Regions from separate parts of the Streptomyces sp. NPDC005070 genome, predicted to be linked through region 1. Evidence: riboswitches for the same ligand, from Rfam matches in the RefSeq annotation. Region 1 holds a riboswitch; each other region holds the start of a gene.

Region 1 (4,944 bases):
GTCAGCGCGGGGCTTCCGGACGCCTGCGCCAGCGTCTCGTGGAACCAGCCGCCCAGCGAGCGCAGATCCTCGCTGTGGCCTCGCCTGGAACGCTCCTGCCCCAGCCGGACCAGCCCCCGCAACACCTTCAGGTGGGCCTCCGTGCGCCGCTGCGCGGCCCGAGCGGCCCCCAGCGGTTCCAGCAGCATGCGCATCTCCAGGAGGTCCGCGGCCTCCAGCTCGCTGGGCTCCGCGACGCAGGCGCCCGCGTGCCGGCGGGTGACCACGAAGCCCTCCGCCTCCAGCGTGCGCAGCGCCTCGCGCACGGGGACGCGCGAGACGCCGTAGCGGCGTGCGAGCAGTTCCTCGGTGAGCCGGCCGCCGCGCTCGTAGACACCCGCGACGATGTCGTCACGGATCGCCGTGCACACCGAGTGTGCCGGAATACGCATGACCGACCTCCGCTTTAATCCCCGTGAAACGCCGTCGATTGACGCTTGTTCAGTGACTCTATTGCAGGAAGCCTGAATTTCCGATGGCGGGCCTGAATCCATGGATATTTTTTGGACAGACGGCGTCCGGAAACGACGATGCCCCGACTCGGTGAGCCGGGGCATCAAAAGCGGTGGGAAGCCGCGAAGCGGTCGTCAGACGTTGACGCCGTGCGAGCGCAGGTAGGCGACCGGGTCGATGTCCGAGCCGTACTCCGCGGTCGTACGCGCCTCGAAGTGGAGGTGCGGTCCCGTGGTGTTGCCGGTGTCCCCGGAGAGGCCGATCTGCTGCCCCGGAGTGACGGCCTGCCCCACGGACACCCCGATGGACGACAGGTGGCCGAACATGGTGTACGTGCCGTCGTGCATCTTGACCACGACTTGATTGCCGTAGGCGCCGCCCCAGCCGGCCGTGACGACCGTGCCGGATCCGACGGCGTGGACCGAGGTGCCGGAGGAGGCGTGGAAGTCGACGCCGGTGTGGCTGCCGGAGGACCAGAGGGCGCTGCTGGCCTGGTAGCCGGTGGAGACGTACGAACCGGTGATCGGCATGACGAACGTGTTCAGGCGCTTGCGCTCGGCCTCGCGGGCGGCGCGCTCCTTGGCCTCGCGGAGCTTCGAGGCCTGCTCGGCGGCCTGCTTGCGGGCGGTCTGCTCGGCCTGCTTGCGCGCTGCGGCTTCGTCGGCGGCGCGCTGCTGCGCGAAGGCCTGGGCGTCGATCTGGTCGGCGACCGTGTCGTTGAGGGTGACGGCCTGGGTGAGCCCGGTCTGCTCGACGGAGGCTTCCGCGGCGAACGCGGGGGCGGCCAGGGTTCCGATCACGCCGGTGGTGGTGAGCGCCGCGACCCCGACGGCGGTCGTGGTGGTGCTGTGCACCCGGCTGCTCGTACGACGATGCTTGCCGGTGCCACAGGTGAACGCCATGTAGGGGCTGGTCCTTTCCTTCCCTCTCGCCTACCGGGTTAGCTGACGGGTTCGGAGCAGGAAGGTCTCCTACGGGCTCCCTCCGAAGAGGGCGTCCGATTCACCCCAGGGACTGCGTGGGTCCCCGGCTCCCCTGACTCACGTCACGGGGACTCGGCGATGACTGTCCGGTGCCGCGGGCGCGGCGCACTGCGTGACGAACAGCCGCACCGACGCTAAACGCGGTGTCTTTCGAACAACAAACGGATCACGATTTTTGTAACGCATCCCACAGGGCAGAAGGGCAACCGCCGTACGAATACGGACATCTTGGGACCGATGTCCGGAAAGGGAAGGGCCCTGACGGCTCTTCAGCCGTCAGGGCCCTCTTCCGTCGCACGGTTCTACTCGGCTGCCACCACGGTGACTTCACCGATTTCGAGGGCCCTCATCGGGTCCGCGATCTGTGCCGCGTCGCCGACCAGGACGGTCACCAGACGGTCCGTCGGGAAGGCGCTCACGGCCGCCGCGGTGGCCTCCACGGTGCCGGTGGCCGCCAGTTGCCGGTAGAGCGTCGCCTGGTAGTCGTCCGGCAGGTGCTGCTCGACCTGGTCCGCGAGCGTGCTCGCGACGGCCGCCGCCGTCTCGAACTTGAGGGGCGCGACACCCACCAGGTTCTGCACGGCGACATCGCGCTCGGTGTCGGTCAGGCCTTCGGCCGCGAGGGTGCGCAGCACCTTCCACAGGTCGTCGAGCGCCGGGCCGGTGTTGGGAGTGTCCACAGAACCGCTGATGGCGAGCATCGCGGCGCCCGTGCCGTCCGGCGCGGAGCGGAGGACCTGCCCGAACGCCCGTACGCCGTAGGTGTAGCCCTTCTCCTCGCGCAGGACGCGGTCCAGGCGCGAGGTGAGGGTGCCGCCGAGGCAGTAGGTGCCGAGGACCTGGGCGGGCCACACGCGGTCGTGCCGGTCGGCACCGACACGGCCGATGAGGAGCTGCGTCTGGACGGCTCCGGGGCGGTCGACGATGATCACGCGGCCGGTGTCGTCGGCGCTCACCGGCGGCACCAGACGCGGTTCGGCGGAGGAGCCGGTCCAGGAGCCGAGCGTGTCGGCGAGCAGTTCGTCGAGATCGACATCGGTCAGGTCACCGACGACGACCGCGGTGGCCGTGGCGGGGCGTACGTGCTTCTCGTAGAAGGCGCGAACGCCCGACGCGTCGATGTTCTGGACCGTCTCCTCGGTGCCCTGGCGGGGGCGCGACATGCGCGCGCTCGCCGGGAACAGTTCCTTGGAGAGCTCCTTGGCGGCACGACGGGCGGGGTTGGCCGTCTCGTGCGGGATCTCGTCCAGCCGGTTGGTCACCAGCCGCTCGACCTCGCTGTCCGCGAACGCGGGGGCCCGCAGGGCGTCGGCGAGCAGGCCGAGGGCCTTGGCCAGGCGCGAGACGGGCACTTCGAGGGACAGGCGTACGCCGGGGTGGTCGGCGTGCGCGTCGAGCGTGGCGCCGCAACGCTCCAGTTCGGCGGCGAAGTCCTCGGCAGAGTGCTTGTCGGTGCCCTCGGAGAAGGCGCGCGCCATGATCGTGGCGATGCCGTCCAGGCCCGCCGGCTCGGCGTCCAGCGGCGCGGCGAGGATCACCTCGACGGCGACGACCTGCTGACCGGGGCGGTGGCAGCGCAGCACGGTCAGACCGTTGTCCAGGGTGCCGCGCTCGGGGGCGGGGAACGCCCACGGCTTCGGCTGTCCTGCCTGGGGCTGTGGGTGGAAGTCCATGGTGGCGAGCTCGGTCACTTCGCCGCCTCCTCGTCGGTCTCGTCGGCGGAGCCGGCCGCGTCGGCGGCTTCGGCTGTGGTCGGTTCGTAGACGAGCACCGCGCGGTTGTCGGGGCGCAGACGGGCCTTGGCGGCCTCCTGGACCTCCTCCGCCGTGACGTCGAGGACGCGCTGTACGGCGGTCAGAGCGAGCTGCGGGTCGCCGAACAGGACGGCGTACCGGCACAATTCGTCGGCGCGGCCGGCGACGGTACCGAGCCGGTCGAGCCACTCGCGCTCCAACTGGGCCTGGGCGCGCTCCATTTCCCCGGCCGTGGGGCCCTCCTCGGCGAACCGGGCGAGCTCCTCGTCGACGGCGGCCTCGATGACCGGGACCTCGACGTCGCCGGACGTCTTCACATCCAGCCACCCCAGGGAGGGCGCTCCGGAGAGCCGCAGCAGGCCGAACCCGGCCGCGACGGCGGTGCGGTCACGGCGTACGAGCCGGTTGTAGAGCCGGGAGGACTCGCCGCCGCCGAGGACGGTGAGCGCCAGGTCGGCCGCGTCGCACGCGCGCGTGCCGTCCTCCGGGAGGCGGTAGGCGGCCATCAGGGCGCGCGCCGGGACGTCCTCCTCGACGACCTCGCGGATCTGCTCACCGACGATGTCGGGCAGCGATCCGTCCCGCGGGGCGGGCTTGCCGTCGTGCCCGGGGATGGAGCCGAAGTACTTCTCGACCCAGGCGAGCGTCTGCTCCGGGTCGATGTCGCCGACGACCGACAGGACAGCGTTGTTGGGCGCGTAGTTGGTACGGAAGAACGCGCGGGCGTCCTCCAGGGTGGCCGCGTCCAGGTCCGCCATCGACCCGATCGGGGTGTGGTGGTACGGGTGGCCCTCGGGGTACGAGAGCGCGGTGAGCTTCTCGAAGGCGGTGCCGTACGGGACGTTGTCGTAACGCTGGCGGCGCTCGTTCTTCACGACGTCGCGCTGGTTCTCCATGGACTCGTCGTCCAGCGCCTCGAGCAGCGATCCCATGCGGTCGGCCTCCAGCCAGAGGGCGAGCTCGAGCTGGTGGGCGGGCATGGTCTCGAAGTAGTTGGTGCGCTCGAAGCTCGTCGTGCCGTTGAGCGAGCCGCCGGCGCCCTGGACGAGTTCGAAATGACCATTGCCATGAACCTGCTTGGAGCCCTGGAACATCAGGTGCTCGAAGAGGTGGGCGAGTCCGGTCCGGCCCTTGACCTCGTGGCGCGAGCCGACGTCGTACCAGAGGCACACCGCGGCGACCGGGGTCAGATGGTCCTCGGAGAGCACCACGCGCAGGCCGTTGGCCAGGCGGTGCTCGGTCGCTGTCAGGCCGCCGGAGCCTGCCTCAGCTGTGGCCGTGTGACCCATGGGCATGTACGTCCCTTCGATCGCGGAACTGCGTCATTCCTGTCGGTCCTGCCACTGTATGCAAGCGCGTGGACGGCTGGCGAAGTTCCCGCGCCTCGTACGCCGAGAGCGAGACTCGCGCGTGTCCCCGGCGCGCCCGGGGAAGGCCTCCGGGATCCGCCGCGAACGCCCTCGGGGACCGCCGTGCACCGGCCGGACGTACTCGCGGGCCACCCGCGCACCGGGCCCGGACAGCCGCTCGGGAACGGTCCCGGCGGCGCCCGCGGAGCCTGCCCGAGGGGCGCAACGGACGGGTCGCGGTCGGGGTTGTCAGTGGGGCGGTCCACAATGGTGCGCGTCAGAACCCGTTCATGCCCCGGCAGAGACTGTGAAGGAGCCGCAGCAGCGATGGCCCGCCGCAGCACGAAGACCCCGCCGCCCGACGAC
Region 2 (4,944 bases), on a different contig from region 1:
TGTCACGCGCCGACCAGTCGTTGAGCAGGCAGAGGCCGAAGACGTGGTCGCGGTAGTCGCCCAGGGGCACCGGCCGGCCCTGTTCCGAGGGGGTGCCGACCACGAAGCCGACCTCCGCCTCGATGTCCAGGCGGATCGAAGGGCCGAAGACCGGGGCGGCGTCCGCGGGAGCCTTGCGCTGGCCCGACGGGCGGACGACATCCGTGCCGGACACCACGACGGTGCCGGAGCGGCCGTGATAGCCGATCGGCAGGTGCTTCCAGTTCGGCGTGAGGGAGTCGGCGGCGTCGGGGCGGAAGATCTGGCCGACGTTCCGGGCGTGGTTCTCGGAGGCGTAGAAGTCCACGTAGTCCGCGACGGTGAACGGGAGGTGCAGCGTCACGTCGGAGAGCGGGTGGAAATGGGGAGCGAGGGTTTCCCGGTGGGCCGGGACGGTCACCCAGGCCGTCAGCGCGCGCCGGACATCGGACCAGGCGGTGGGGCCCGCGGCGAGCAACGGGTCGAGGGTCGGCTGCGCGAGCAACCCGGCGTAGGGGGAGCCGAGTGAGCGGGCTGCCGCACCCGCGTCGAGCACGTGGTCGCCGAGCCGTACGCCGACGCGCCGTTCGGCGTCGCCGGCCGGGTCGGTCAGGGAGAACACGCCGTACGGCAGGTTGTGCGGACCGAAGGGATCGCCCTCGGGGACATCGAAGGGGGGCATCGGTAGGTGCCTCGCTTTCGGATTCGTACTCGCCATGTGAGCCATGAGTTCCACGCGTTTGATGTGGTCGGAGCACACGTTACGGGGGAGTGTCCCCGCAGTGGCAGGGCCTAAAGAGTGCGCAATGCCTGAATTGGCCCGGTGTGGAACCGGCGGTTGGCGATCCGCGGCGTACGGAAGCGTGTACGGAAGCGCGATGCAGGGTGCCGAACCCGGCCCCGGACCGTGCTTGTCGGAGCCGCCGCCGCGCTCCTGCCTCGTTCGTGCCGCGTTGGCGCCCGCTCTTGTCCGCGGGTCCGCGCCCCCGCCCGCGACGGTCCACCGCCCCACGCTCCCGCCCACCGCCCCACGCTCCCACCCGCCGCTCCGCGCCCCGCCCGCGGCCGCCCGTGACTCCGCGCGGCTGCCGTGCACGGTCCCGGGGTGCGTTTCGCGCGAGAGGGAGTTCGCCTTGGCTCGCCCCAACAGAGATGGTGCGTAACGGACTTGGTGATGGACGATTTCCATGCCGGGCCGAGTTGGCCTTGGTGCAGGGGGTGTTGGGGAGTTGTGGGTGGTCCTGTGCGGGAAAGTGGGTGTGGGCGGAAGCGGAGCGTGGGTGATCCGAAGCGGTCGCAACGCGCTTACCACCGTGCGGTGAACGGCGTTGCTGACGGGATACCGGACGTCGTCCGGTTCAGGCCGGGCCGATGAGTCGTTCGATCCGTATTCTTCGGATCATGGCCGCTCCGACTGCATATTCACTCATCGCCACTGACCTGGACGGAACGCTGCTGCGCGGCGACGACACACTTTCCGACCGGTCACGGGCCGCGTTGGCGAAGGTGACCCAGGCAGGTGCCCGGCATCTCGTGGTCACGGGCCGTCCCGCACCGCGCGTGCGACCGCTTCTCGACGAACTCGGCGGCGAGGGGCTGGCGGTGTGCGGTCAGGGGGCGCAGCTCTACGACGCCGGCGCGGACCGCATGCTCTGGTCGGTGACCCTGGACAGGGAGTTGGCGGAGACGGCGCTCGGCAAGATCGAGGCGGAGGTCGGGCTGCTGTACGCGGCGGTCGACCAGGACGGCGTGGACGGGCTGACGCTCATCGAGCCGGGGTATGTCATGCCGCACCCGACCCTGCCCGCGGTGCGGGTGCCGCGTCGGGACGACCTCTGGGCGGAGCCGATCAGCAAGGTGCTGCTCCGTCACCCGTCGTTGTCCGACGACGAGTTGGCGTCGGCGGCGCGCGGAGTGGTCGGTTCGCTGGCGACGGTGACCATGTCCGGGCCCGGCACCGTCGAACTCCAGCCATGCGGGGTGACCAAGGCGACGGGCCTCGCTCTGGCCGCGGCGCATCTCGGGCTCACGCCGGGTGCGACGCTCGCCTTCGGTGACATGCCCAATGACATCCCGATGTTCGACTGGGCGGCCCGGGGTGTGGCGATGGCCAACGCCCACCCGGAACTGAAGGCGGTGGCCGACGAGGTCACCCTGTCGAACGAGGACGACGGGGTCGCGGTCGTCCTGGAGCGCCTCTTCGGCTTCTAGCGACGCCGACGCACCCGCCGACGGGCCGGAAGGCGCCGTCGGCGGGTGCGGGTGAAGCAGGTGGTGCGGGGGTGGGATCAGTAGGCGCCGTTGACGTTGTCGATGGAGCCGTACTTGTCGGCCGCGTAGTTGCAGGCCGCGGTGATGTTGGCGACCGGGTCGTAGATGTTCGACGACGTGCCGGCGACGTGGTACGCCTGGAACGTGGGGTCGATCACCTGGAGCAGGCCCTTGGAGGGGATGCCCGCGGCGGCGTTGGAGTCCCAGTTGTTGATGGCGTTGGGGTTGCCGGAGGACTCGCGTATCACGTTGCGGTGGATGCCGTCGTAGCTGCCCGGGATGCCGGCCTTGGCCATGACGTCCAGGGATTCCTTGATCCAGCCGTCGAGGTCGTTGGAGTACGTCTTGGCGGCGGCCTGGGTGACGGTGGTCGCCTTGGACTTGGCGACGGCGGCGGTCGCGTTCGCCGTGGTGCGGACGGTCGTCGACTTCAGCGTCTTCGTGCCGACGGTCAGCTTCAGGCCCGGACGGATCATCGCGGGGTTGTCGCCGATGACCGCGCGGTTCGCCGCGTACAGCTTCTTCCAGCCACCGCTCTTGGGGTACTTCTTCGCCACCTTGGACAGGGTGTCGCCGGCGACCACCTTGTAGGTGACGAGCTGCACGTTGGGGACCACCGCGGTGTGGGCGGTCTTGGCCGCCTGGGGGGCCTGCGCCGGGGTGGCGGCGCTGGCGCCGGTCGCGCTCACGAGGGGGAGGGCGAGGGCGATGCCACCCGTGCCGGCGGCGATCATGCCCCGGGTGATGACGTTGGTCTTCTTGCGGCGGTGCTTGGCTCGTACGGGCATGGCGAAATGTCCTCTCCGACGCCTGCGAGGTGAGCTGTCGGGTTCGGGCGGGAGATGCCCGGCCGCGCTCTGGGCGCGGCTTCACCCCAAGCCGTTCCGGGTGTGTCCGGACCGGCGGCTTACCTGTGGTTCCCCCGCTCCTGCCGTGCGTGGGTCGATGGGTTTCCGGGCGGCGGCAGGATTCGGCGATCCGCCCGGGGTCAACCAGAACGTATGCGAGAGCACATGTCCGAAACAAGACGAGATTTGACCGCGAAGATCGCTTTGGCCTGGTTAATGCGAGGGTGAAAAGTCCGATTGTGCCGGAATTGGATCCTCAACTTGCCTTTCGCAAACGGGTTGATCCATAAGGGGCGTCCATCGATGGCCCGGCGGGCCGGTGACCCAACTCACGAGACCAAAGAGCATTAAGGCACCATGAGGGGGTAATTCGGGCATTGCGCCTGCGTCGGCGGACGCTTTCGAGCCCCTCGGAAGGCGCCGAGCGGCCCCTGGCGCGACGGGAATTGTGGCGCGGGCCACATCGGCGAACGCGGCAGGTCCCGGGCGGGAGCGCCGGGCCGGAAGCGGGCCGAACCCCGGTGGGCGCGTGGCGAAGTGGACGTCCTGTCAGCAGAGTTCGGCGTGCGCACGCCCCACAGACGGTGAACTTCCTTGTTAGTAGGCTTAGTTGTTCGGCCTGGTCGGTCGGCCCGGTCGGCCCGGTCAGCCGGCCGTGCGGGGGATGCGCTTCTCCCAGGTCCGGTGGAAGACGACCTCGTCGCCGTTCTTGCAGACGAGTTCGTCGGTCGTGATGAAGTCCTGCGCGTCGCAGGCGATGGCGGAGACCGTCTCGACGCGGGCGTCCCACGGCAGCTCGGGCCGGTGCAGCCGGATCGACCAGACCGCGTGGGCGCGGGCGGACAGCGGGTCCGCCGCGTCGATCGTGTACGTCTCCCGGGCCTCCTCCGTGCATTCGAGACCGTCGGGGAACACCCGGGTCCCGACGCGCCCCGGGTCCACTTCCAGGCTCCAGGTCTCCGCGGCCACGTCGCGCAGGACCAGGCGCCGCGGGCGGGGCTCGTCCAGGGTCGCCGAGACGGTCACGCCGAGGGGTTCGGCCTCCTCCGGTTCCCCGAAGGTGATCGAGGGGTCCGACTCCGGTGCCCGTACCGGGAGTTCGAGGACGCTGCCGACCGGCTCCAGGGTGAAGCCGGTCTCCGAGCCCGGCTGGGGCCAGAGCCAGGGCCAGTACGTGGAGGAGACGCCCAGCCGGATGCGATGGCCCGCCGGGAACGCGTAGCCGATGGCGTTCAGGTCGAGGACCACGTGCTCCGTGGCGCCGGGTCGCCAGGGAACCGCCTGGTCGGGGCCCCGGCGCGCCGACAGGTTCAGAACACCCCGGGTGACGAGCGTGGACGCTCCGTCCGGGGCCACGTCGCACAGCCGGGCGATCACCTGGCCCCTGGGCGACGCGGACGTCAGCCGCAGATTGACCCGGGGGCGGCCCAGAACCCAGGTCTCCTCCGTCACCTCGAACTCGAAGCAGGCCGACCGGGCGTCCTCCTCCCGCTGGTCCGGCGGCAGGTCGGCGTCGTCGCCCGAGGGGAAGAGGCAGCCCGCGTCGACCCCCGTGTGCTGCGGGGACCGCACCGGCAGCGGGGCGCCCTGGAGCGCGTACGTGACCGGGGTCACCGAGGGTGAGGGCCAGGCCGGGTCGCCCACCCAGCGGCCGGGGATCCGCTCGTACGCGGTCGCCGGAGGGTGCGCGTCCATCACGTACGAGCGCAGAAGGGGGACGGAGTCCGTCTCCTCGTCGCGGAGCCAGTGGTCCCACCAGCGCAGCGTCTCCTGGAGGAAGCCGATCGCCGGTCCGGGCGGCAGGCCC
Region 3 (4,944 bases), on a different contig from region 1:
CGATCGGCGCGGCGACCGTCGGCTGTGCGGCCAGCCAGGCGAGGGCGACCGTCGGGACGGCGTCGTCGTGGGCCGCCGCGATCTCGTCGAGGGCGGCGAGGACCCGCGGCCCGCGTTCCGTGGCGAGGTGCTTGGCCGCGCCGCCCGCCCTCGGAGAGTCGACCGTGGTGCCGGGGCGGTACTTGCCGGTGAGGAAACCGGCGGCGAGCGCGAAGTACGGGACGGCCGCCAGACCGGCCCGGGACGCGAGCTCCAGCAGGGCGCCCTCGTAGGTGTCGCGCGAGACGAGGTTGTAGTGGGGCTGGAGCGCGACGTACCGGGCGAGGCCCTCGCGGTCGGAGAACTCCAGGGACTCCCGCAGCCGCTCCGGGGAGATGTTGGAGGCGGCGATGTGCCGCACCTTGCCGGCCCGCACCAGCTCGTCGAGGGCGCCGATGACCTCCTCGACCGGCACCTCGGGCTTGTCGAAGTGCGTGTAGTAGAGGTCGATGTGGTCGGTGCCCAGGCGGCGCAGCGACGCGTCGGCCGCGGCCTTGATGTTGGCACCGGACAGCCCGGGGTACGCGGGGTGCTGGCTGACCTTGGTGGCGACCACGATGTCCGCGCGGTTGCCGCGGCTCTTCAGCCACTTGCCGATGACGGTCTCGGACTCGCCGCCCTCGTTGCCCTCGATCCAGGCCGAGTAGGAGTCGGCCGTGTCGAGGAAGTTGCCGCCGGCGGCGGCGTAGGCGTCGAGCACGGCGAAGGACCGGGTCTCGTCAGCCGTCCAGCCGAAGACGTTGCCCCCGAGGGAGAGCGGGAAGACCTCGAGATCGGACGAACCGAGCTTGCGAAGAGAAGTCATGTACGGCCTCAACGCCCGTACCGGATGGATGTATTCCACAAGCACCGGGTGCGGTGCGCGCCGCCGTCCGGGCCCGGACGACCAGCAGCCCTGACGTCGGGGGGGTTGACGTCAGGGCTGCCGGAGATCGGAGATCAGGGGTTGAGGCCCTTGCTCTGGAGCCACGCCATCGGGTCGATGCCGGTGGCGGCGCCGCCGGGGTGCACCTCGAGGTGCAGGTGCGGCCCGGTGACGTTGCCCGTGGCGCCCACGCGTCCGATGACATCGCCGGTGGCGACCTTCTGGCCGACGGTGGCGCTGATCGACGACTGGTGGCAGAACCAGAGTTCCGTACCGTCGTCGAGGGTGAGGATCGTGCGGTAGCCGTACGATCCGGCCCAGCCGGCCTCGGTGATGGTGCCGCTGTGGATCGCCTTGATCAGCGTGCCGGTGGGCGCCGCGAAGTCGAGTCCGGTGTGGTAGCCGGAGGACCACATGGAGCCGGCCTCACCGAAGCGCGAGGTCAGGGTGTACGACGAGGTCGGCAGCGAGTAGCTCTTGGCCAGCTCGGCGAGGCGCTCGGCCTCGGCCTTCTGCTTGGCCGCCTCCTCCGCCTTCTTCTTCGCGGCGGTTTCCTTGGCCTGGGCCTCGTCCTGCTGCTTGGCGGCGGCCTGGACGGCCTTCTGCGCGGCGGCGGTCTGGACGGCCTTCTGCGTGGCGGTGTCGGCCTGGTTCTGCTGCGACTGGGCCTGCGCCATGATGCGGTCGCGCAGCGCCTCACCGGCGTCGGTGCTGCCCTGGGCCGCGTCGACGCTGGTCAGACCGGCGGTGGTGAGCGGAGTCGTGGAGCCCTTGGGGGTGCTGGATCCGCCGTCCGATATCAGGGCCTTGGCCGACGCGGTGACCGACGACAGGTCGGGCAGTGAGATCGAGACGGGCGCCTTGCCCGGAGCGGCGCTGGCGATGCCACCACCACCGACGGCGGCTATGACACCGACGCCGAGAACCGTGGAGCTGCGGGCGAGTCCTCCGCCGCGCTGCTTGCCCGTGCGGTGCCGGCCGCGGACGGGAGCGAGGGAATCCGCGGTGGGGTTCCACTCCTCCCAGGGTCCCTCGTCCTTGCCATAGCCGAAGGTGTGGGCTTCGTTCGGCGCGAACGAGGTTGGCTGAGCGGGCCGGTTGGACGCCACGTGGGCGCACTCCTTTCCTTCCTTGCCGCCTACCGGGTTAGCTGACGGGTTCGGAGCAGGAAGGTCTCCTACGGGCGATTGCCACCGTGCTTCCACGGCGGATTACGCTCGATTCACCCCATGAGGTGGGTCCCCGGTTCCCTTGCGGGATTCGGCGCGTGCGCACGGAGCCGCCTCTTGTGACGGTTGTGACGACCGCGCTGCGTTATCGAACGTTAATAGACCCGGGTGCCGAATTCCAAGCTGTTCCGGCTGATCATTAACGCCTCTTGGCCAGGACTTTGGGGTCATGGACGATGAAAAACGGGCGAGTTGACCGCGTGCCGCTTGCACGGATTTCCCTGACGGTAAGTCAGTTGCTATGCGGAGGGGAACGGTCCGATCACTGTTCGTGACGCCGGACGGCGAGCAGCGCAAGGTCGTCCGTCAGCGGGCCGCCCGTGTGCGCGCGGGCCGCCTCGAAGAGAGCGGTCAGCAACGCGTCGGGGCCGGGAAAGACCCGTCCGGCCAGCCAGGCGGCCGGATCGAAGAACTCCCCCCGCGCGTCGCGGGCCTCGGACAGTCCGTCGGTGTGCAGGAGCAGCGTCGCCCCGCGCGGAAATCCCTCCCGCAGCGTCGGGGCGGGTTGGCTTCCCAGGTCACTCATCCCGAGGGGCAGCGCGAAGGACTCGGCGGAGAGGGTGACGAGCGCGCCGTCGGGATACAGCAGCAGGGGCGGCGGATGGCCGCGGTTGACGACGCGTACGACACCCTCGCCCTGCGGGATCTCGGCGAGGACGGCGGTCGTGAACCCCTCGACCGCGTCGACGCTGTCGCGCCGGGTGCCCGCGCGCGTCAGTGCCCGCTCCAGGCGCTCCGCGACGCCCCCCAGGGTCGCCTCCCGCTCGGCCGCCTCCCCGAACGCCCCGACCACCGTCGCGACAGCGGCCACCGCGGTCATGCCCTTCCCCCGTACGTCGCCGACGACCAGCCGCACGCCGTACGGGGAGTCCTGCACCGCGTACAGGTCCCCGCCGATGAACGCGTCCTCCTGCGCCGCCTCGTACCGGGCCGCGACCTCGAGCCCGGCGATCGTCGCCTCGGGCTCGGGCAGCACGGCGCGCTGCGCGAACGCGGCGATCTCCCGGACGGAGGCGAGCCGTTCGTCGCCGCGCCGGACCACGGTGTTGATGAGGACGGCGAGGACGGCGGCCGTCGTCACGGTGACCACCTCGGTGACCGCGTCGACCTGAAGGACGATGTCGAGCACACTGTGCGTCACGAGCACGGCGCCCACGGCGAGGACGCCGGCGAGAACGGTTCCGCGCAGCGAGTAGAGGGGCGCGGCGACCAGGGGTGCGGCCGCGAACAGGGGGGCCGCGGTGAATTCCGACGGGGTGAAGTAGTCGTAGACGATCCCGGCGGCGACGAGCAGCACGGGCAGGGCCCGGACGAAGGCGCGTGCCCACACGATCCGGCGCGGCTCCGCTGCCGCCGAACCGGGTGACACGACACTCCCGGGCCCGTGGACACCGCGGGACGGACGGCCGGCCGGGTCATGAAACTGTCCGGTCCGCCGCTCACCTCCTGGCTGCCCCACCCGTCCAGAAGAACCGGCGCGCGGGCGGCGGGCGACCCCTGTGGCCCGACCGGGGGAGCGCGGCGTCGTCCGCCCGAACGGAACCGGCCGGAGAAATCGGTGGGACAAACACCAAGGGCCGGAACTCGTGAATCCGAGTTCCGGCCCTTGGCCTTCAGTAGCGGGGACAGGATTTGAACCTGCGACCTCTGGGTTATGAGCCCAGCGAGCTACCGAGCTGCTCCACCCCGCGTCGTTGAAACCAGTGTACGCCATCCGCGGGACCCGAAGCACACCCGTTCAAACCCGCCCCTCCCGCAGCGCGGGCACCCGCTCCCTACCGGGCCGCCAGGTGCCGGTTGGGGGCCTCGGCGCGGTCCGCGTACTCGGGGAGGACGACGACCTCGGCGCCCGCGGCGGCGAGGAGTCCGTTCCCGTCGGCGTCCGTGACGAAGGTGTCGGGCTCGCGCCATGCGGTGACGACCCGCCGTACACCGGCGTCGAGGATGAGCCGGGCGCACGGCGCGGGCCGGGAGGCGCGGTGGGCGCACGGTTCCAGGCTGCTGTAGACGGTGGCGGCGGCCAGCCGGGGATCGGCCGGGTCGATCTTGGCGAGGGCGGCCTCCTCGGCGTGCGCGACGGGGTCGTCGCCCTCGCGGGAGTGGCCCCGGGCCAGTTCGGTCCCGTCGGCGGCGACCACCACGGCGCCCACGCTGAACGCGGTCTTCGAGGGCGGGCACAGCTCCGCCAGCTCGCAGGCGAGCTCCAGCCACCGCCGGTCGGCGGCCGAGGCGAGCGAGCCGGTGCCGGGCGCGGTGGGGACGTACCGGATGAGCACGACGTCACCGACGGGCCGGGTCTCCACCAGCCGCATCCGGCCCGGGGGGTACTCCCCGGTCCCGAACAGCCGCGGCGCGTCGGGCTGCCCGACGAAGAGGGGGGCGACGGCGAGCTGCAGTTCGTCGGCGAGCTGCTCGCGCACGAGCTGGGTGTGGACCTTGCCGCCCCCTTCGACCATGAGGCGGCGCACCCCCCGTACGTCGTGAAGGTGTTCCAGCAGCACCCGCCAGTCGAGCCGGGGGCCGGTCGGGACGACGTCGACGTCGACGAGGCCGTCGAGCGCGGCGGCGGCGCGCGGCGCGCCCTCGTCCGTCGTGTAGACGACCTTCTCGCCGCCCGTGTGCCAGAACTGCGCCCGCGGGTCGAGCTCTCCGGAACCGCTGACGGTGACCTTCAGCGGGTACTCGGGACGGCCGTCGGCGACCCGGGCCGCACGCCGCTCGGGGGAATTGACCAGGAGCCGCGGGTTGTCCGTGCGCAGCGTGCCCGCACCCACCAGGATCGCGTCGCTGGACGCCCGCACCTCGTCGACC

Evidence for each region. Region 1 has a riboswitch for cyclic di-AMP ahead of ACWEBX_RS03715 (M23 family metallopeptidase). Riboswitches for the same ligand answer to the same signal wherever they lie in the genome.
Region 2: it holds a riboswitch for cyclic di-AMP, as region 1 does, so the genes downstream of both, ACWEBX_RS14990 (transglycosylase SLT domain-containing protein) here and ACWEBX_RS03715 (M23 family metallopeptidase) in region 1, are expected to answer to the same signal.
Region 3: it holds a riboswitch for cyclic di-AMP, as region 1 does, so the genes downstream of both, ACWEBX_RS33010 (M23 family metallopeptidase) here and ACWEBX_RS03715 (M23 family metallopeptidase) in region 1, are expected to answer to the same signal.

Annotation. Positions count from the first base shown of each region.
Region 1 is NZ_JBSFZS010000006.1:8,745-13,688, forward strand. It holds gene ACWEBX_RS03710 (GntR family transcriptional regulator) at 1-431, opposite strand, end outside; gene ACWEBX_RS03715 (M23 family metallopeptidase) at 627-1,394, opposite strand; cyclic di-AMP (ydaO/yuaA leader) riboswitch at 1,407-1,563, opposite strand; gene ACWEBX_RS03720 (M16 family metallopeptidase) at 1,778-3,166, opposite strand; gene ACWEBX_RS03725 (M16 family metallopeptidase) at 3,163-4,524, opposite strand; gene ACWEBX_RS03730 (DNA gyrase/topoisomerase IV subunit A) at 4,906-4,944, shown strand, end outside.
Region 2 is NZ_JBSFZS010000037.1:9,012-13,955, reverse strand. It holds gene fahA (fumarylacetoacetase) at 1-700, opposite strand, end outside; gene ACWEBX_RS14995 (HAD family hydrolase) at 1,420-2,229, shown strand; gene ACWEBX_RS14990 (transglycosylase SLT domain-containing protein) at 2,307-3,077, opposite strand; cyclic di-AMP (ydaO/yuaA leader) riboswitch at 3,082-3,243, opposite strand; gene ACWEBX_RS14985 (CocE/NonD family hydrolase) at 3,783-4,944, opposite strand, start outside.
Region 3 is NZ_JBSFZS010000155.1:368-5,311, forward strand. It holds gene ACWEBX_RS33005 (aldo/keto reductase) at 1-844, opposite strand, end outside; gene ACWEBX_RS33010 (M23 family metallopeptidase) at 979-2,013, opposite strand; cyclic di-AMP (ydaO/yuaA leader) riboswitch at 2,025-2,180, opposite strand; gene ACWEBX_RS33015 (PP2C family protein-serine/threonine phosphatase) at 2,396-3,502, opposite strand; tRNA gene ACWEBX_RS33020 (tRNA-Met) at 3,751-3,824, opposite strand; gene ACWEBX_RS33025 (dihydrofolate reductase family protein) at 3,909-4,944, opposite strand, start outside.